Regions from separate parts of the Bradyrhizobium genosp. SA-4 str. CB756 genome, predicted to be linked through region 1. Evidence: predicted binding sites of a transcription regulator. Region 1 holds the regulator's gene; each other region holds the start of a gene.

What was found. The regulator PhoB, encoded in region 1, activates phosphate uptake and scavenging genes when phosphate is short. The targets are predictions, from matches to a motif close to TGTCATNNANCTGTCAT.
Positions count from the first base shown of each region.
Region 2: BRAGE_RS0115650 (DUF2278 family protein) is a predicted target of PhoB. The motif match lies at 3,494-3,510, and genes of this name have one in related genera.
Region 3: BRAGE_RS0118485 (DUF47 domain-containing protein) is a predicted target of PhoB. The motif match lies at 2,164-2,180, and genes of this name have one in related genera.
Region 4: BRAGE_RS0135675 (toxic anion resistance protein) is a predicted target of PhoB. The motif match lies at 2,169-2,185, and genes of this name have one in related genera.

Region 1 covers NZ_KI421499.1:7,512,938-7,517,772, reverse strand. Annotated here, with positions in the region: gene pstA (phosphate ABC transporter permease PstA) at 1-410, shown strand, start outside; gene pstB (phosphate ABC transporter ATP-binding protein PstB) at 407-1,225, shown strand; gene phoU (phosphate signaling complex protein PhoU) at 1,237-1,953, shown strand; gene phoB (phosphate regulon transcriptional regulator PhoB) at 1,976-2,683, shown strand; gene BRAGE_RS0136375 (GcrA family cell cycle regulator) at 2,788-3,300, opposite strand; gene BRAGE_RS0136370 (aspartate aminotransferase family protein) at 3,755-4,835, shown strand, end outside.
Region 2 covers NZ_KI421499.1:3,174,365-3,179,199, reverse strand. Annotated here, with positions in the region: gene BRAGE_RS0115665 (sigma-54-dependent transcriptional regulator) at 1-298, shown strand, start outside; gene hfq (RNA chaperone Hfq) at 636-884, shown strand; gene hflX (GTPase HflX) at 896-2,278, shown strand; gene BRAGE_RS0115650 (DUF2278 family protein) at 2,407-3,435, opposite strand; gene mazG (nucleoside triphosphate pyrophosphohydrolase) at 3,601-4,449, opposite strand; gene queC (7-cyano-7-deazaguanine synthase QueC) at 4,576-4,835, shown strand, end outside.
Region 3 covers NZ_KI421499.1:3,738,785-3,743,619, reverse strand. Annotated here, with positions in the region: gene BRAGE_RS0118500 (ABC transporter substrate-binding protein) at 1-158, shown strand, start outside; gene BRAGE_RS0118495 (branched-chain amino acid ABC transporter permease) at 233-1,096, shown strand; gene BRAGE_RS0118490 (branched-chain amino acid ABC transporter permease) at 1,098-2,066, shown strand; gene BRAGE_RS0118485 (DUF47 domain-containing protein) at 2,220-2,864, shown strand; gene BRAGE_RS0118480 (inorganic phosphate transporter) at 2,934-3,938, shown strand; gene sugE (quaternary ammonium compound efflux SMR transporter SugE) at 3,931-4,245, opposite strand; gene BRAGE_RS0118470 (peptide chain release factor 3) at 4,403-4,835, shown strand, end outside.
Region 4 covers NZ_KI421499.1:7,361,636-7,366,470, forward strand. Annotated here, with positions in the region: gene BRAGE_RS0135665 (MDR family MFS transporter) at 1-130, shown strand, start outside; gene BRAGE_RS0135670 (tannase/feruloyl esterase family alpha/beta hydrolase) at 283-1,944, opposite strand; gene BRAGE_RS0135675 (toxic anion resistance protein) at 2,255-3,313, shown strand; gene BRAGE_RS0135680 (vWA domain-containing protein) at 3,379-4,835, shown strand, end outside.

The DNA of each region.
Region 1 (4,835 bases):
CCGTGATCGTCATTCCGGTGGTGCTGCGCACGACTGAGGACATGCTGCTGCTGGTGCCGAACGCATTGCGCGAGGCGGCCTCCGCGCTCGGCCTGCCGCGTTCGCTGGTGATCAAGCGCATCGCCTATCGCGCCGCGCGCTCGGGCCTCATCACCGGCGTGATGCTGGCCACCGCCCGCGTCGCCGGCGAGACCGCGCCGCTGCTCTTCACCGCGCTGTCGAACCAGTTCTTCAGCCTGAGCCTGAACAAGACGATGGCCAACCTGCCGGTGACCATCAACAACTTCGTGCAGAGCCCCTACGCCTACTGGAAGCAGCTCGCCTGGAGCGGCGCCCTGCTGATCACGTTGACCGTGCTTGCCTTGAACATTGGCGCGCGCATCCTGAGCGCCGAGAGGACCGCAAAATGAGCGATATGTCAGTTACCGTCAGTACGCCCGTTCAGCACGGCTCGCAGCCGCTACCCGAAGCCCCGGCCAAGGTGACGGTGCGCAACCTCAACTTCTATTACGGCGAGCATCACGCGCTGAAGAACATCAACCTGACGCTCGGCACCAACCGCGTCACGGCGTTCATCGGCCCGTCGGGCTGCGGCAAGTCGACCCTGCTGCGCATCTTCAACCGGATGTACGACCTCTATCCGGGCCAGCGCGTCACCGGTCAGTTGATGCTCGACCAGACCAACATCCTCGACCCCAAGCTGGACCTCAACCTGCTGCGCGCCCGCGTTGGCATGGTGTTCCAGAAGCCGACGCCGTTCCCGATGACGATCTACGAGAACATCGCGTTCGGCATCCGCCTCTACGAGAAGATCTCGAAGTCCGAGATGGACGACCGCGTCGAGAAGGCGCTGCGCGGTGGCGCCCTCTGGAACGAGGTCAAGGACAAGCTCAACGCGTCCGGCCTGTCGCTCTCGGGCGGCCAGCAGCAGCGCCTCTGCATCGCCCGCACCGTCGCGGTGCGGCCCGAGGTGATCCTGTTCGACGAGCCCTGCTCGGCACTGGACCCGATCTCGACCGCCAAGGTCGAGGAGTTGATCCAGGAGCTGTCCGAGAACTACACGATCGCGATCGTCACCCACAACATGCAGCAGGCGGCCCGCGTCTCTGACAAGACCGCCTTCATGTATCTTGGCGAGCTGATCGAGTTCGACGACACCAGCAAGATCTTCACGTCGCCGAGCGATCGGCGGACGCAGGATTACATCACCGGCCGGTTCGGCTGAGGAGACGGGATATGGGTTCTGAACATACCGCAAAGGCCTTCGACACCGACCTCCAGGAGCTCACGCGCCTGGTCGCCGAGATGGGCGGCCTCGCCGAGCGCATGATAGTCGATTCCGTCGACGCGCTGATCCGCCGCGACGTCGCGCTCGGCCAGCGCGTGGTCGCGACCGACGCCGAGATCGACGCGCTCCAGAAGAAGATCGAGGAGCGCGCCGTTCTCACCATCGCCCGTCGCCAGCCGATGGCGGTGGACCTGCGCGAAATCGTCGGCGCGATGCGCGTCGCGACCGATCTCGAGCGCATCGGCGACCTCGCCAAGAACATGGGCAAGCGCGTCGCGGCGCTGGAGACGGACTTCCATCCGCTCAAGCTGTTCCGCGGCCTCGAGCACATGACCGACCTCGTGCAGCAGCAGGTTAAGTCGGTGCTGGACGCCTACGCCGCGCACGACCTGCCGGCGGCGATGGCGGTGTGGAAGGGCGACGAGGAAGTCGACGCCATCTGCACCTCGCTGTTCCGCGAGCTCCTCACCTACATGATGGAGGATCCGCGCAACATCTCGTTCTGCATCCACCTGATGTTCTGCGCCAAGAACATCGAGCGCATCGGTGACCATGCCACCAACATCGCCGAGACCGTGTTCTACATGATCGAGGGCCAGGCGATCACCGACAAGCGGCCGAAGGGTGACATGACGACCTTTGCCACAACGGTCCCGAATAGCTGAAGAGTCAAGGAGCGACGACACCATGGGCGCACGCATTATGGTGGTTGAAGACGAGGAAGCTCTCACCGAGCTGCTTCGCTACAACCTCGAAGGCGACGGCTATGACGTCGAGACGGTGATGCGCGGCGACGACGCCGACACCCGTCTCAAAGAACACATCCCCGACCTGATCGTGCTCGACTGGATGCTGCCGGGCCTCTCCGGCATCGAGCTGTGCCGGCGGCTGCGCACCCGCCCGGAGACCAAGCAGCTGCCGATCATCATGCTCACCGCGCGCGGCGAGGAGAGCGAGCGGGTGCGGGGGCTTGCGACCGGCGCCGACGATTACATCGTCAAGCCGTTCTCGGTGCCGGAGCTGCTGGCGCGCGTGAAGGGCCTGCTCAGGCGCGCAAGCCCGGAGCGGCTCGCCACCGTGCTCGCCTATGGCGACATCGAGCTCGACCGCGACAAGCGCCGCGTCGCGCGCTCGGGCCGGCCGATCGATCTCGGCCCGACCGAATATCGCCTGCTGGAGTTCTTCCTCGAGCATCCGGGCCGCGTGTTCTCGCGCGAGCAGCTGCTCGACAGCGTCTGGGGCCGTGACATCTACATCGACGAACGCACCGTCGACGTGCATATCGGCCGCCTGCGCAAGCTGCTCAATCTCGGTCGTGAGCAGGACCCGATCCGCACTGTCCGCGGCGCCGGCTACGCGCTCGACGACCGCTTTGCGAAGGCGGAGCAGACGTAAGAACGATTGCAAGCGAGCAAAATAAAAGCGCGCCAAGTGGCGCGCTTTTTTATGTCACGGGTCGTCCCGGTCGCGTGCCGGGACGATGTCGTTTGAAGCAGCGTTCAGCGCGTGCCGGGCTTTGCCGGCGCACGGCGACGATCCGCCGCCGGCTGGTAGGCGACGCGCGAGTGCTGCGCGCAATAGGGCAGGCCGGAAAGCGCCTTGCCGCCGCAGAAGAAGAAATCCGGGCTCGAGGGATCGCCGACCGGCCAGTGGCAGGTCGCCTCGTTCAGCTCCAGCAGCGACAGCCGCTGGCTCATCGGCACCACGTTATCGTAGGTGACCGGCTCGGCCTCCACCTCGACCTCGAAGGCCTGCGCCAGTGCGGTGTTGCCGCGCGAGATCGGACGGCTCACGCGCATCATGTGCTGCGCGGGGCGGGCCTTGCGCGGCCGGGGCGCTGCCGATGAGGGGCTCTTGGCGCGGCCGGACAGGCCGAGCCTGTGCACTTTGCCGATCACGGCATTGCGGGTCACATTGCCGAGCTCGGCCGCGATCTGGCTGGCCGAAAGTCCGGCCTCCCAGAGCTTCTTCAGCTGCTCGACGCGATCATCGGACCAGGTCAAAACCGTCATTGCACCCTTTCCCTCGCTGCCGGCCAGCCATCCTGGGGCCTCACAGCGAATGCCTAAGCCTTGAAAAACCCGTGCCGCCAGAATCCCTTAAGGCTCGCCGGGCACGCAGGATGCGCCCGAACGTTTACGCCGGTACATGAGGACTCTTGGGATCAGAACTGCTGCACGAGATGTCGTATCTGACAGTCCAAACGCTACAATATGGCGTGACTCGCGCGCAAGAGTCCGCCGACTCGCTTCCACATGTTCCGTGGTGAAAATCCCGCAAAATCGGCACCGCAAGACTACGGATTCAGCGTTTCCCGGGGCTTTCGGGCGGCATTGACACCCGTCTCACCAGGCATAAGATAGTCGCACGTGCCGCCCTTAAAAGGCGGCACGTTTCGTTTTCCGGGCCGGTCAATGGTGCGTTGCGCAATGCACTCAAGCCGTCCGCAACATCCAAGTGATCGTCATGACCAACAGCGCCGCGCCGCATTTGCTCCCCGTTTTCGCCAGGGCCGACCTCGGTTTCGAGCGCGGCGAAGGCTGCTGGCTGATCGCGACCAATGGCGAGCGCTATCTCGACTTCACTTCGGGCGTCGCGGTGAACGCGCTCGGCCATGCCCATCCCGCGCTGGTCAAGGCGTTGCAGGAGCAGGCGACGAAGCTGTGGCACATGTCGAACCTGTTCCAGAGCCCCGACGGCGAGAAGCTCGCCGCGCGCCTGTGCAGCGAGAGCTTTGCGGACTTCGTGTTCTTCTGCAATTCGGGCGCCGAAGCGCTGGAGGGCGTGATCAAGCTGGTCCGCCATCATCACTTCTCCAAGGGGCATCCGGAGCGCTACCGCATCATCACCTTCGAAGGCGCCTTCCACGGCCGCACGCTGGCAACACTGGCTGCAACGGGATCTGCAAAATATCTCGAAGGTTTCGGTCCGCCGATGGACGGCTTCGACCAGGTGCCGCATGGCGACATCGAGGCCGTGAAGAAGGCGATCGGCCCGCAGACCGCCGGCATCCTGATCGAGCCGATCCAGGGTGAGGGCGGCGTGCGTTCGTCGCCGCCCGCCTTCCTCAAGGCGTTGCGCCAGCTCTGCAACGAGAAGGGCCTGCTGCTCGCGTTTGACGAGGTGCAGACCGGCATGGGCCGCACCGGCGATCTGTTCGCGCATCGGCGCACCGGCGTGACGCCTGACGTGATGTCGCTGGCGAAAGCGCTCGGCGGCGGCTTCCCGATCGGCGCGGTGCTGGCGACCGCAGAGGCGGCCTCCGGCATGGGGCCCGGCTCGCACGGTTCGACCTTCGGCGGCAATCCGCTCGCGATCTCGGCTGCGAACGCCGTTCTCGACGTCATGCTCAAGCCCGGCTTCTTCGATCACGTGCAGAAGATGTCGCTGCTGCTCAAGCAGAAGCTCGCCTCCGTGATCGACCGTCATCCCGACGTCGTCAGCGAAGTGCGCGGCGAGGGGCTCCTGATCGGCATCAAGGCCGTGGTGCCCTCCGGCGATCTGGTCGCGGCGCTGCGCAACGAAAAATTGCTCACGGTCGGCGCCG
Region 2 (4,835 bases), 4.3 Mb from region 1:
CCAGCTCCGCAACAACGTTGAGAGGGTCATGATTCTGGCAGCGGGCGGCCCGGAGGTGATCATCACCGCCGACATGCTGCCGCAGGACGTCGGCTCGATGGTGCCGGCGATGCCGACCAGCAACAATGGCGAGCACATCATGGGCCTGCCGCTGCGCGAGGCGCGCGAAGTGTTCGAGCGCGACTATTTGATTGCACAGATCAGCCGTTTTTCAGGAAATATTTCTCGTACGGCCGAGTTCGTTGGCATGGAACGGTCGGCCTTGCACCGGAAGTTGAAGGCGCTCGGGGTCGGGTGACGATGCGGGATACTGGTCAGCATACAGAGGACGCGTCAAAAGCGGGAATCCAGAGCCTCCGTACAGTTACCGTCGGAAATGGCTCTGGCGCCGCGACGTTGCGGCCACACCTTTAGGGATTGGCGAGGAAAATCATCTATTTCCGTAGTTTTTCGGAGAAAACGGACGTGGTCTGCCGTGTGAAGCGGCTTGCCTAATAACCCGTCCTGCCCTCTAATCGAACTGCTGTTCCTCCGAGGGGGATCTCATGAGGAGCGGCAACCGGATGAGACCCCATATTTTGAAAAGCGGGGCGCAACCGGCGCAATAAAAAGAAACTCAAAGCGAGAAAAAAACAATGGCGGCAGACCGCGCACAAAACCTACAGGACACCTTCCTTAATCACGTTCGCAAAACCAAGACGCCACTGACGATCTTTCTGGTCAACGGAGTGAAGCTCCAGGGCATCGTGACCTGGTTCGACAATTTCTGTTTGCTGCTTCGGCGCGACGGTCATTCGCAGCTCGTCTACAAGCATGCGATCTCGACCATCATGCCGGGCGCTCCGATCCAGTTGTTCGAAGGCGGCGAGGATCAGCCGGCTTGAGAGTGATCTGATTGGAACCCCGGAATTTCGACGGGGATGCCGACCGTCCGCGGTCGGCTGGGGCTAAGCAGACGGGGCGGGTGCTTGTCATCGGCCCCTACTTGCGAGCGCGCGCGGGAAGTGCCGACGCGCAATCGGAGAGCCATGTTCGGCGTGACGCCGAGGCCCGGCTCGACGAAGCCGCTGGCCTCGCGCGCGCGATCGACCTCGTCATTGCCGACGCCATCATCGCGCCGATCAGCCAGATCCGGCCCGCGACCTATATCGGCAAGGGCAAGGTCGAGGAGATCGCCGCGCTGGCCAAGAGCCTCGACGTCGAGCTCGTGGTGATGGATTGCGCGCTGGCGCCGATCCAGCAGCGCAATCTCGAAAAGGAATTGCACGCCAAGGTGCTCGACCGCACCGGCCTCATCCTCGAAATCTTCGGCCGCCGCGCCAAGACCAAGGAGGGCTCGCTCCAGGTCGAGCTGGCGCATCTCAACTACCAGCGTTCGCGCCTGGTGCGGTCCTGGACCCATCTGGAGCGCCAGCGCGGCGGTTTCGGATTCATGGGCGGTCCCGGCGAGACCCAGATCGAGGCCGACCGCCGCCTGATCCAGGAGCGCATCACCAAGCTCGAGGGCGAGCTGAAGAAGGTGCAGGCGACGCGGCGGCTGCATCGCGCCGGCCGCCAGCGCGTGCCGTACCGCGTGGTCGCGCTGGTCGGCTACACCAACGCCGGCAAGTCGACGCTGTTCAACCGCCTGACCCGCGCCGACGTGCAGGCCGCCGACATGCTGTTCGCAACGCTCGACCCGACCTTGCGCGCGCTCAACCTGCCGCATGGCGGCAAGGCGATGCTGTCCGACACCGTCGGCTTCATCTCGAACCTGCCGACGCAGCTGGTCGCCGCCTTCCGCGCCACGCTGGAGGAGGTGCTGGAGGCCGACGTCATCCTGCACGTCCGTGACATCTCGCATGAGGACGCCGAGGCCCAGCAGAGCGACGTCGACGCCGTGCTGCGCCAGCTCGGCATCAACCCCGATGACTCTGGCCGCATCATCGAGGTCTGGAACAAGATCGATCGTTACGATCCCGAGCAGCGCGAAGAGCTCTTGAACATCGCCGCGCGCAGGCCGGAGGATCATCCGGCGATGCTGGTCTCCGCCGTGTCGGGCGAGGGGATCGACGCACTGCTCGCCGCGATCGAAGAGCGGTTAGCGGCCAAGCGCACCACGCTCGATCTCTCCATCGACGCCGCCGACGGCGCCGGCATCAGCTGGCTGCATCGCAATTCCGAGGTGCTGGCGAAAGAGCTGCACGACGGCCGCTTCGACATGACCGTGCGGGTCGACGAGACCAAGCGGGATATCGTGGTGAACAGGTTCGACGCCGTGCCGCGTCTGTCGGCGTAATCCAGCCCCACTTTGTAGCCCGGATGGAGCGAAGCGAAATCCGGGATGTCACAACGCGACGCGCCCCGGATTGCGCTTCGCTCCATCCGGGCTACGGACTTTCTGCGTAAGCCTTGTGACTCAGGACACTAGAACGGAATGGTCAGGCCCGGAGTTTTCGCTTGCGCCCTGGTATAGGCGACGCCGTGGATCTTGATCCCATGATCGTCCAGCAGCGAAATGATGCCGCCTTGGTTCGACAGTTCCATCGGCTTCTGAACGACAACGGCCAGCGTGCCGCCGGCCGCGATCGTCCCTGACAGCACCATCTTGTTCTTCTGCTTGTCGGCCAGCATCCAGCCGGTGAGATCGATGTCGCGATCGGCCGTGTTGAGCAGCGTCACGACTTCCCGCTCGGGCGTCTTCACAGCGTTGACGAGTGCCGCAATGATGCGCACGAGGCCGTCGGGCATCTGCCCGGTCGGAGGGATCGTCGGATCCGGCCGCGGTGTCGGCGTGCCGCCGCCGAGATCGATGGGATCACCGGTCTTGTCGTCGGTGTGCCAGGCCTGCGTCTGGAATTTGAGGAAGATCGCGGTCCATAGGTTCTGATCCGGGAATTCGAACACCAGCCCTCCGTCCTGCCACGGTCCGTTGTCGCCGGAGAATTTTCCGCTCGGATTTCCCTGATTCATATGGATATCGTGAATGCCGCGTCCGGGGCGGAAACCGAAATAATTGTCCGCTTTCGGCTCGGGTCCCCATGTCTCGCCGAACGCGTACATCATCGCGTTTTCGTTCGAGAGAGCACGCTGGACGAACTGGTCGAGTTTCTCGTTGAGGTCATTGTCCGGTCCGGGCAAGGACAGCGGGAGCGGCACCATCTCCTGCGGCTGCATCAGATTTCCACGAATGAAGTCGAGCGCGAGACCGCCCGGTCTCGGCGGTTGCGCGTGCAGTCCCGGCGGCAGCGCCGCGAGCTGGTCCGTGATCGGATGGACAAAGCGCGATCGCACCAGGAACTCGACTTCGCTGCCGTCGGCCGACTGCACATTGACGGCGATGCGGAAATCCGCGTTGTCGGCCACGATATGGACTTGATAGTGCGGCGATTGGCCAGTGCCGAAACGCATCGCGATCGGGCGTCCCTTGAGGACCGAATAGTGCTTCAGTGGCATCGCACTCACCTGTGTTTCGGCTGCGCGGGCTTCGTTATTCAACTTTAGACTGCGGGTCGTGACGGTTTCATGGCTTCATCGTCTCGGCCGCATTCAGGAAAAACTGCTGACCTATCCGGAAATCACGTCAGCCCGCCGATGCCACATCAGGGCAATGCCGTAAGGCTAGCGGCGAGCCTCCTGGCGAGTCTCCGGTTTCTCCACGACCTTCGCTGCATTCCACAGCGCGTCCATCTCTTCCAGCGACGCCTGGTCCAGCGTGCGGCCCTGCGCCTCCAGCGTACGCTCGATGAACGCAAAGCGCCGCTCGAACTTCGCATTGGTCGCGCGCAGTGCGGCTTCCGGATCGGCATCGACGTGACGGGCGAGGTTGACGAGGGCGAACATCAAATCGCCGGTCTCTTCGGCAATCTCCTGCCTGTCGTTGCGGTCGAGCGCGGCCTCGATCTCGTCGGCTTCCTCGCGGATCTTTTGCAGGACCGCGCGCGGGTCGTTCCAGTCGAAGCCGACGGTGGAAGCCTTGCGCTGCAGCTCCATCGCGCGCGTCAGCGCCGGCTGGCCGGCCTTCACGCCGGACAGCAACGATTTGTGCGCGGGCATTTGCTCCGGCGGCCGGCGCGCGGCACGCTCGGCCTTCTCCTCGGCCTTGATGCGGTCCCAGACTTCCTTGACGTGGTGGGAGGCGAGATTGCCGTCCTTGTCGGCGAAGACATGCGGATGGCGCCGGATCATCTTTCGCGTGATGGCCTCAACGACATCACCGAACGCAAAGGCGTTCTGCTCCGACGCCATCTGGGCGTGGAACACGACCTGGAGCAGGAGATCGCCAAGCTCCTCTCTGAGATCGTCGAGATCGCCGCGGGTGATGGCATCGACCACCTCGTAGGCCTCCTCGATCGTGTAGGGCGCGATCGTCGAAAAGTCCTGCTCGAGGTCCCAGGGGCAGCCGGTCACCGGCGTGCGCAGCGCCGCCATGATCTCGATCAGGCGGGAAATGTCGCGGGAAGGGGTCATTGCGGGGCCGTCTCCTGGGTCCAGAGACTTATGCCAAAAGCGGGCCGCCGTTCCCAGCGCGGCGCGGCGGAACGGACCGATTTCCACCGATTGGCGGGCCGCGCCCGCAATGCTAAAGCGCGGGCCATGAGTGACGCATTTTCATCACAAACCGCGCTCGTGCTGTTTTCGGGCGGCCAGGATTCCACCACCTGTCTCGCCTGGGCGCTGAGCCGCTTCGCGCGCGTGGAGACGCTGGGGTTCGAGTATGGCCAGCGCCATGCCATTGAGCTCGCCTGCCGCGACCGTCTGCTCGACGGCATCAAGGGCCTGCGCGAGGACTGGGCTCTAAGGCTCGGCGAGAGCCATACGCTGTCGATCCCGACGCTGGCCGCCGTGTCCGAGAC
Region 3 (4,835 bases), 3.8 Mb from region 1:
CCAATGGCCGCACCATCCACAACGCCTATCTGTTCGAGGTGAAGAAGCCCTCGGAGTCCAAGGGACCGTGGGACTTCTACAAGCTCGTCGGCACGGTGCCGGGCGACCAGGCCTTCACGCCGCTCTCCGAGAGCAAGTGCGCGCTGTTGAAGAAGTAAGATAACGGCCCGCAGGCCTTAATGGCCTGCGGGCGACTTTCAGGGGAACGCCGAAGGGACCGGGTGCGGGATCGATGCAGGCTCTATACGCTCAGCTACTGGTGGGACTGATCAACGGCTCGTTCTACGCGCTGCTCAGTCTCGGGCTTGCCGTGATCTTCGGCATGCTCAACATCATCAATTTCGCCCATGGCGCGCTCTACATGATGGGCGCATTCGTCGCCTACTTCCTGCTCAACCTCGGCGGCATCAACTACTGGTGGGCGTTGCTGCTGGCCCCCATCATCGTCGGCATCTTCGGCATGATCCTGGAACGGACCATGCTGCAATGGCTGACCGGGCTCGATCACCTCTACGGCCTGCTCCTGACCTTCGGCATCGCGCTGATCGTGCAGGGCGTGTTCCAGAACTATTTCGGCTCCTCCGGCCTGCCTTACGCCATTCCGGACCAGCTCAAGGGCGGCATGAATCTCGGCTTCATGTTCTTGCCCGTCTATCGCGGCTGGGTGGTCATCTTCTCGCTGGTGGTGTGTCTGGCCACCTGGTTCCTGATCGAGAAGACGCGGCTCGGCGCTTACCTGCGCGCCGCCACCGAGAATCCGACGCTGGTGCGCGCCTTCGGCATCAACGTGCCGCGCATGATCACGCTGACCTACGGTCTCGGCGTCGGCCTTGCCGCGCTCGCCGGCGTGCTTTCGGCGCCGATCAACCAGGTGCGGCCGCTGATGGGCGCCGACCTGATCATCGTGGTGTTCGCGGTGGTCGTGATCGGCGGCATGGGATCGATCATGGGCTCCATCATCACCGGCTTCGCGCTCGGTGTGATCGAGGGCCTGACCAAATATTTCTACCCCGAGGCCTCCAACACCGTCGTGTTCGTGCTGATGGTGCTGGTGCTCTTGGTGAAGCCAACGGGATTGACGGGAAGGGCGGCCTGAGATGACAGCCTTGACGGACGACACGCTTTCGGTAACCCCGCGCGCGGTGCGCGACGAGATGATCGTCTTCGTGGTGATGGCGCTGCTGCTGGCGTCGGTGCCCTTCACAGGGGTCTATCCGTTCTTCGTGATGCAGGCGCTGTGCTTCGCGCTGCTGGCCTGCGCCTTCAACCTGCTGATCGGTTACGGCGGATTGCTGTCGTTCGGCCACGCGATGTTTATGGGCACGGCCGGCTATTGCAGCGCGCATGCGCTGAAGGTGTGGGCGCTGCCGCCGGAGCTCGGCATTCTCGTCGGTATCGCCGCGGCTTTCGGGCTCTCGATCATCACCGGCTACATCTCGATCCGCCGCCAGGGCATCTATTTCTCGATGATCACGCTGGCGCTGTCGCAGCTCTTGTACTTCATCTATCTCCAAGCGCCGTTCACCCATGGTGAGGACGGCATCCAGGGCATTCCGCAGGGACGCATGTTCGGCGTGCTCGATCTGTCGAAGCCGACCGTGCTCTATTACGTCGTGCTGGTCGGCTTCCTCGCCGGCTTCCTGCTGATCTATCGCATCATCAATTCGCCGTTCGGCGAGGTGCTGAAGTCGATCCGCGAGAACGAGCCGCGCGCGATCTCGCTCGGCTATCGCACCGACCAGTACAAGTTCCTGGCGTTCGTGCTGTCGGGGACGCTGGCGGGCTTTGCCGGTGCGCTGAAAGTGTTCGTGGCGCAGAACGCCTCGCTCACCGACGTGCACTGGACGATGTCGGGCGAGGTCGTGCTGATGACGCTGGTCGGCGGTCTCGGCACCATCTTCGGCCCGGTGGTTGGTGCCTTCGCGATCATCGCCATGCAGCAATACCTGGCGGGCTTCGGCCAGTGGGTGACGGTGATTCAGGGCTCGATCTTCGTGGTCTGCGTGCTCACCTTCCGCCGCGGCGTCATTGGCGAAATCGCCCATTACTTCCGGCGTTCGCTCTAAATCATTGATATCGCATCAATTTCATTGGTGCGCTAAAGCGGTGGATGATCCGGCGCCGCGGGTGTGAGAAGACACGCGCGCGGCGTCGAAATGGTCTATGACAGTTTTGTGACGGCTCGTTCGGGCCGGGCCATTTCGAGCCGGTAGCGACCCATGATGCGTTGGTTTCGCGCTCTGCTTCCCAGGGAAGAGCGCTTTTTCGAACTGTTCGACCGCCATGCCCAGACCGTGATTCAGGGCGCGTTTGCGCTCCAGGGCGTGCTCAATGGCGGCGAGGAGACGCCGGTCTATTGCCAGCGGGTCAGCCAGTTCGAGAACGAGGCCGACAACGTCACCCGCGAGGTGCTGACGGCGGTGCGACGCACGTTCATCACGCCGTTCGATCGCGGTGACATCAAGAACCTCATCACCTCGATGGACGACGCCATCGACCAGATGCAGCAGACCGCAAAGGCGGTGATGCTGTTTGAGGTCCGCGCCTTCGAGCCGCCGATGCGCGAGATCGGCGGGCTTCTGATCGAATGCGCCAATCTGGTCGGACGCGCTTTGCCGCTGTTGCAATCGATCGGGCCGAACGTCGCGATGCTGACAGCCATCACGGAGGAGCTGACCAAGCTCGAGGGGCGTGTCGATGACCTCCACGACATCGGGCTGAAGGAATTGTTCCTCAAGCATCGCGATGGCAACGCGATGGATTTCATCGTCGGCGTCGAGATCTACGACCACCTCGAAAAGGTGGCCGATCGCTTCGACGACGTCGCGAACGAGATCAACAGCATCGTCATCGAGCAGGTCTAGCGCATGATCCGGAAAAGTGTGCAGCGGTTTTCCGCTCAGATCATGCGCGAAGAGTAAGGCAGGGCCGCCGTGGATGCCGCGTTGGGTCTTCCCGTCCTGGTCGGACTGATCGCCGTCGCGCTGCTGTTCGACTTCCTGAACGGCCTGCACGACGCCGCCAATTCGATCGCGACCATCGTGTCGACCCGCGTGCTGCGGCCGCAGTTCGCGGTGCTCTGGGCCGCCTTCTTCAATTTCATCGCCTTCATGGTGTTCGGCCTGCACGTCGCCCAGACCATCGGCACCGGCATCATCGATCCCTCGATCGTCGATGCCCAGGTGATCTTCGCCGCTCTCATCGGCGCCATCGTCTGGAACCTCGTGACCTGGGCGCTCGGCATCCCGTCCTCCTCGTCGCATGCGCTGATCGGCGGCCTTGTCGGCGGCGGCATGGCCAAGGCGGGGATTTCGGCGGCGGTGTGGGGCGGTCTGTCGAAGACGGTGCTGGCGATCGTCCTGTCGCCGCTGGTCGGCTTCTTTCTCGCGATGATGCTGGTCGCGATCGTGTCCTGGCTCTCGGTGCGCTCGACGCCGTTTGCGGTCGACCGCGCGTTCCGCATCCTGCAATTCGCCTCCGCCTCGCTCTATTCGCTCGGCCATGGCGGCAACGACGCGCAGAAGACCATGGGCATCATTGCCGTGCTGCTCTATTCGCAGGGCCATCTCGGCGGCGAATTTTCGGTGCCGTTCTGGGTGGTGCTGTCGTGCCAGGCGGCGATGGCGTTGGGCACGCTGATGGGCGGCTGGCGCATCGTCCGCACCATGGGCCTGCGCATCACCAAGCTGACGCCGATGCAGGGCTTCTGCGCCGAGACGGGCGGCGCCGCGACGCTGTTCATGGCGACGTTTCTCGGCGTTCCCGTCTCGACCACCCACACCATCACTGGCGCCATCGTCGGCGTCGGTGCCGCCCGCCGGGTTTCGGCGGTGCGCTGGAACGTCGCAAGCTCGATCGTCTATGCCTGGGTGATCACCATCCCGGCCTCGGCCATCGTGGCCGCGCTGACCTGGTGGGCAGTCCAGCTCTTCAGGTGACGAGCTTCAGCCCGACGATGCCGGCAACGATCAGCCCGATGCTGGCGAGGCGGAAGGCGGTGGCGGGCTCGCCGAACAGGAAGATGCCGAGCGTGGCAGTGCCGACCGCGCCGATCCCGGTCCAGACCGCATAGGCGGTCCCGACGGGCAGGGATTTGAGGGCAAATCCCAGCAGGATGACGCTGCCGGCCATCGCCGCGAGCGTGACGACGGACGGAACAAGCCTGGTGAAACCCTCGGTGTACTTCAGCCCGATCGCCCAGGTGATCTCGAGAAGACCGGCGACGAACAGGATGCTCCAGGCCATGACGACCCTCCATTCAAGGCAGGGTCGTCCCCGCTGGCGATTAGTTGTGAAAAGGAGGGCCGTCCCTCCCAAACGGCGATATGGGGCTGGCTGAAGGGCTCCGCAATCACCAAATCAGGCTTGATCAGGCCCATTTTCCCTGCCAAACGCTCCCGCCATGTCCGACATCGCCACCACCACAGCCGAATCGCCGGCCCGTTCCCCGCTTGCCGCCGAAGTGGCGCGTCGGCGGACCTTTGCGATCATCTCGCATCCAGACGCCGGCAAGACCACGCTGACCGAAAAGCTCCTGCTGTTCGGCGGCGCCATCAACCTCGCCGGCCAGGTCAAGGCAAAGGGCGAACGGCGCAATACGCGCTCGGACTGGATGAAGATCGAGCGCGAGCGCGGCATCTCGGTCGTGACCTCGGTCATGACCTTCGAGTTCGAGGGCCTCGTGTTCAACCTCCTGGACACGCCGGGCCACGAGGACTTTTCGGAAGACACCTACCGCACGCTCACCGCGGTCGATTCCGCGGTCATGGTGATCGACGCCGCCAAGGGCATCGAGGCGCGCACCCGCAAGCTGTTCGAGGTCTGCCGGTTGCGCG
Region 4 (4,835 bases), 150 kb from region 1:
CAGGCGCCAGGCGCTGGTGATGGGCTATTCCGACACCTTTGCCGTGATCGGCGTGGTGCTGGTGCTCGCCGCGATCGCGGTGATGCTGACACGGCGCGTGAAGGCGGCCGGCGGGGGTGGCGCGCACTAGGCGCGCTTCTTCTCCCTCTCCCCGTTCTTACGGGGAGAGGGTCGGGGTGAGGGGCTCTCTCTACACGTGAGATCCATCGAGAGACCCGTACCCCCTCACCCGGATCGCAAGAGCGATCCGACCTCTCCCCGCAAGCGGGGAGAGGTGAAGGGTTACGGCGCGCAGGTGAAGCTCGCCGCTTCGGTCACCGGGCCGGACTTGTACTGCGGCCAGGCCGGCCAGCGACACAGCGGCAGTGCGCGCAGCACGGCAAATGACGGTGCCTTGAGCTTCTGCTCGCTGACCTCCAGATCGCCCGGCGCCTTGCCCTTTTCCACCCAATCGACCAGCACGCTCAGCATGTCGATATTGGCGGGCGCGCCGGAGCCGACATGGTCGACGCCGGGCGCGGTGTAGAGCCGCGCGAACTCCGCGGTCTCGGCCTTGCCGAGCTTGCGCTCGACGCTCTCGAAATAGCGGATGCCGGCATAGGGACTCTGCGCGTAGTCGGCCATGTGCTCGAGCATGATCAGCCGGCCGCCCCGCGCGCGAAAGCGGCTCAGATCAGGATCGGTCGAGTCCATCAGGCTGGAGACCTCGAGCAGCCGCGCCTTGTGGTCCTCCACCTTGTAGGTCGCGACGTCGAGCTTGGGATCGCGCGCGAACACATATTGAATGCCGCCGGCGCCGTAGATCCAGGCGATGCCGTTGTTGGGTGCAGGCGGCTGTGCCGGCGGCGCGGTGCCGAGCCACCACGCGGTCCAGCCGCCGGTCGGCCCGATGGCAGGCGTGTCCTCGCCTGAGATACCCCAACCCGGATAATCGTCGAGCTCGTTGGCCAGCGCGAACGGGAATTTGTAGGTCCCATGCAGCGTGTGCACCGCCTTGACCTGCGGCTCGGTGAGGCATTGATCGCCCGTCTTGCCGGCCTCACAGCGCAGCGTCTCGACCTTGAAGGCGGCCTTGCAGGCGACGGGATCCCGCACCAGCGCATTGCCAGCGCCATCGGCCTTGTCGCAAGCCGTCCGCACCGCATCGGCGACGAGCTTGACCTGCGCCGGGTTGATCCAGCCCTCGCCCATGGTCGCAAGGCCCGAACGCGTGCCGGCATGCTGCAAGCCGACCCAGTTGATGACGGGCACGCGCGAAAAGATGCCGTCGAAATCGTCGGGATAGCGCTGCGCCATGGTGAGGCCCTCGCGGCCCCCTTCGGACGAGCCCATGAAGTACATCTTCTCCGGCTTCTTGCCATAAGCGCGCTGCATCAGCGCGATGGCGGCGTCACGCACCTTCTTGTAGGCGCGGTGCGCGAAGTTCTCGAAGGCTTCGTCGTTCAGCGCGAACAGCTGCGGCGGCTCGCCCGGCTTGGATTCGTGGCCTGAATCGGTGCCGTAGGTGACGAAGCCGCGCGCCAGCGGCGACGGCTTGTCGAAAGGATAGGCCGGCGGCAGGCTGAGGCCCGTGATCAGCACGCCGTTGAAGCCGCCGCCGCCATATTGCAGCGAGCGGCCGTTCCATTCGACCGGGAGATTGACCTGGAATTTGATCGGCGGCGCCTTGGGATCGACCGGATCGATACGGCCGAGCACCTTGCAGAAGGCGGGATTGGCCGGCGTGATGCGCCCCGACGGCGTCGGTCCGCGCTCGGCCAGGGCGAGCTGCGATGGCGCCAGCGATGTCGCGGAATCGATCTTCACGACATCCGTCCCGCCGGTGAGCCCCTTGCAGACCGTGTCCGCATCCTCCGCCAGCGTCGCCGCCGAGCCGGCGCTTGCACCCATTACGGCCGCAGCACCGGCGAGCCACGCACACAGCTTCGCAATCTTGCGCGCCATCGTTTCCATCCCCACTGTCTTGATATCGTTCAGCCGATAGGCCGACCAATTCAATGCAACTGACCGCCCCCCGTCAATTGCCACAGCCTGAACCAATCGCGCCAAGGAAGATCGCGGCCTGCCTACCGGAGCGCGCGCCGCCGTCCTAACGAATTGAAGCCAATGTGAAATTTTGTCCCACCACCGAACTCGGACGGCCTGTGCACCGACCAAGTCCACAGGGCTGTCATCAATCTGTCAGACGAGCCGGGCTTTCCTGCCCAAGCGGCAGGTCGAGATCCTGGCTGCGGCACGAACCAAGGAGCAAATGGTGAGCGAAACCATCAATGTCCCGGCACTTCCGACCGACGCATCCGCGGTCGCGCGGATCAAGTCCGAGATCGACATTTCGGATCGCTCGCGCCTCGTCACGTTTGGCGAGCGGGCCCAGCGCTCGGTGGTCGAGTTCGCCGACCGCATCCTCGCCCAGACCCAGAACCGCGAGCTCGGCGCCACCGGCAAGCTGCTGACTGATATCCTCGGCAAGGCGCGCGGGCTCGATCCGGCCGATCTCAAGGACAAGGGCTTTCTCACCCGCCTGTTCTCGTCGGCGGAGGCGCGGTTGCGCCGCTTCACCGAGCAGTTCAACGACGTCGCCTCGCAGGTCGACCGCGTCTGCGTCGAGCTCGACCGCAACAAGGAGGTCCTGCGCCGCGACATCGCCCTGCTCGACGATCTCTACGAGCAGACAAGGGGTGCGCTCGGTCAGCTCGACATGCACATCGCCGCCGGCAAGGCGTTCACCGAGGAATTCCGCGGCGGCAAGCTCATCGAGATGGAGCGAAACGCGAAGGCGCAAGGCGCCGGCAGCGATGCCATGCTCGCCGCGCAGACCTATCAGGATGCGCTCCAGGCGCTCGACCGGCTCGAGAAGCGCGTGTTCTATTTGCAGCAGGCGCGCCAGATCGGCATCCAGCAGCTGCCACAGATCCGCATCGTCCAGTCCGGCGACGAGACGCTGATCGAGAATTTGCAGGCAACCACCGAGCTGACCATCCCGGTGTGGAAGCAGAAGATGATCCTGCTGCTCGGCCTCAACCGGCAGAAGTCGGCGCTGGAGCTGCAGAAGACGGTCACGGATGCGACCAACGAGATGATGCGCCAAGCTTCCGAGATGATGAAGACCCAGGCGATCGAGATCGAGAAGCAGTCGCAGCGCGGCATCGTCGACATCCAGACCCTGGAGAAGACCAACCGCGACCTGATCGACACCATCTCCGGCGTGCTCACCGTGCAGGAGCAGGGCCGCACCAAGCGCGCCGAGATCGAGCAGCGGATGTCGCAGCTGACGGATGAGTTGAAGACCGCGATCGCGAAGGCTGCGCCTTGATGCGTGCGTTGTAGCGGTTTCTCCATGAAGCTTCTGCATAAGGGCTGCTGCATGAAGGCTCGCGCATGAGGATTTTCGGTTTCCTGCGGCGTTCGTTGGCGTTGCTCGCCGTGCCTTTGATGGCCGCACTGCTGTCGGGCTGCGGCGGGCCGGGGCCGCAATTCACCATCCTCTCGGGCTCGGAGAACGACATCCTCGAGCCGCTGGTGCAGGAGTTCTGCAAGTCGCGCAACGCGACCTGCACCATGCGCTATCAGGGTTCGCTCGACATCGCCCTCGCGCTGAAAGCCGGCGATCCCGGCACCGATGCCGTGTGGCCGGCCGCCTCGATCTGGATCGACATGTTCGACACCACGCGGCGCGTGAAGATGGTCAAGTCGATCGTGCAGATGCCGGTCATTCTCGGCGTGCGCCGCTCCAAGGCGCAGGAGCTGGGCTGGATCGGCGCCAAGGTGACCGCCAAGGACATCCTCGCCGCCGTCGAGGCCGGCAAGCTGAAATTCCTGATGACGTCGGCGACGCAATCGAATTCGGGAGCCGCCGCCTATCTTGCAATGCTCGCGGCGGGGATCGGCAAGCCCGATCTGATCGAGGCCGGCGATCTCGACAAGCCCGAGGTGCTGGCGACGGCACGCGGACTCTTGAAGGGCGTCGAGCGCAGCGCCGGCTCCAGCGGCTGGCTCGCCGACCTCTACCGCGACGGCGAGCGCAGCGGCGCGCATTACCAGGCGATCTGGAACTATGAGGCGGTCATCAAGGAGACCAACGACAAGCTGATCGCCGACAATCACGAGCCGCTCTACGCGATCTATCCCGCCGATGGCGTGGCGGTCGCCGATTCGCCGCTCGGCTTCGTCGACCGTGGCCGCGGCAAGGAGGTCGAGAGCTTCTTCACCGACCTCCAGGCGTTCCTGCTCAATGGCGATACGCAAGGCAAGATCGCCAAGACCGGCCGGCGCGTCGAGATCGGCCGCGCCACGCCGCTTGCCGCGGACCCGAAGACCAATCTCGATCCGTCGCGTCCCGTGACCGTGATCCGTCCGCCGGAGCCGGCGGTGATCCAGAAAGCGCTGCTGATCTACCAGGAAGCGCTGCGCCGGCCCTCGCTGACCGCGCTCTGCCTCGACGTCTCCGGCAGCATGCAGGGCCCGGGCGAGACCCAATTGCTCGATGCCATACGCTTCCTGCTCACGCCGGCACGCACGCGCGAGGTGCTGGTGCAGTGGACGAAGTCGGACGAGATCCTGGTGCTGCCGTTCAGCGATCACATCCTCTGGACGGCGCGGGCCACCGGCGACGAGAACGAGCAGACCGGCCTGCTCGCCCGCGCGCTCGAACTGCGCGCCGGCGGCGGCACCGACTTCTATACCTGTGCCGCGCAGGCGCTCGCCTTGATGAAGCCGCGGCTCGCCGACGGCCAGCATCTGCCGGCCATCGTCATCATGACCGACGGCAAGAGTCAGGGATATATGTCGACATTCGAGTCGGCCTGGCGTGCGGACGGTCATCGCGTGCCGGTGTT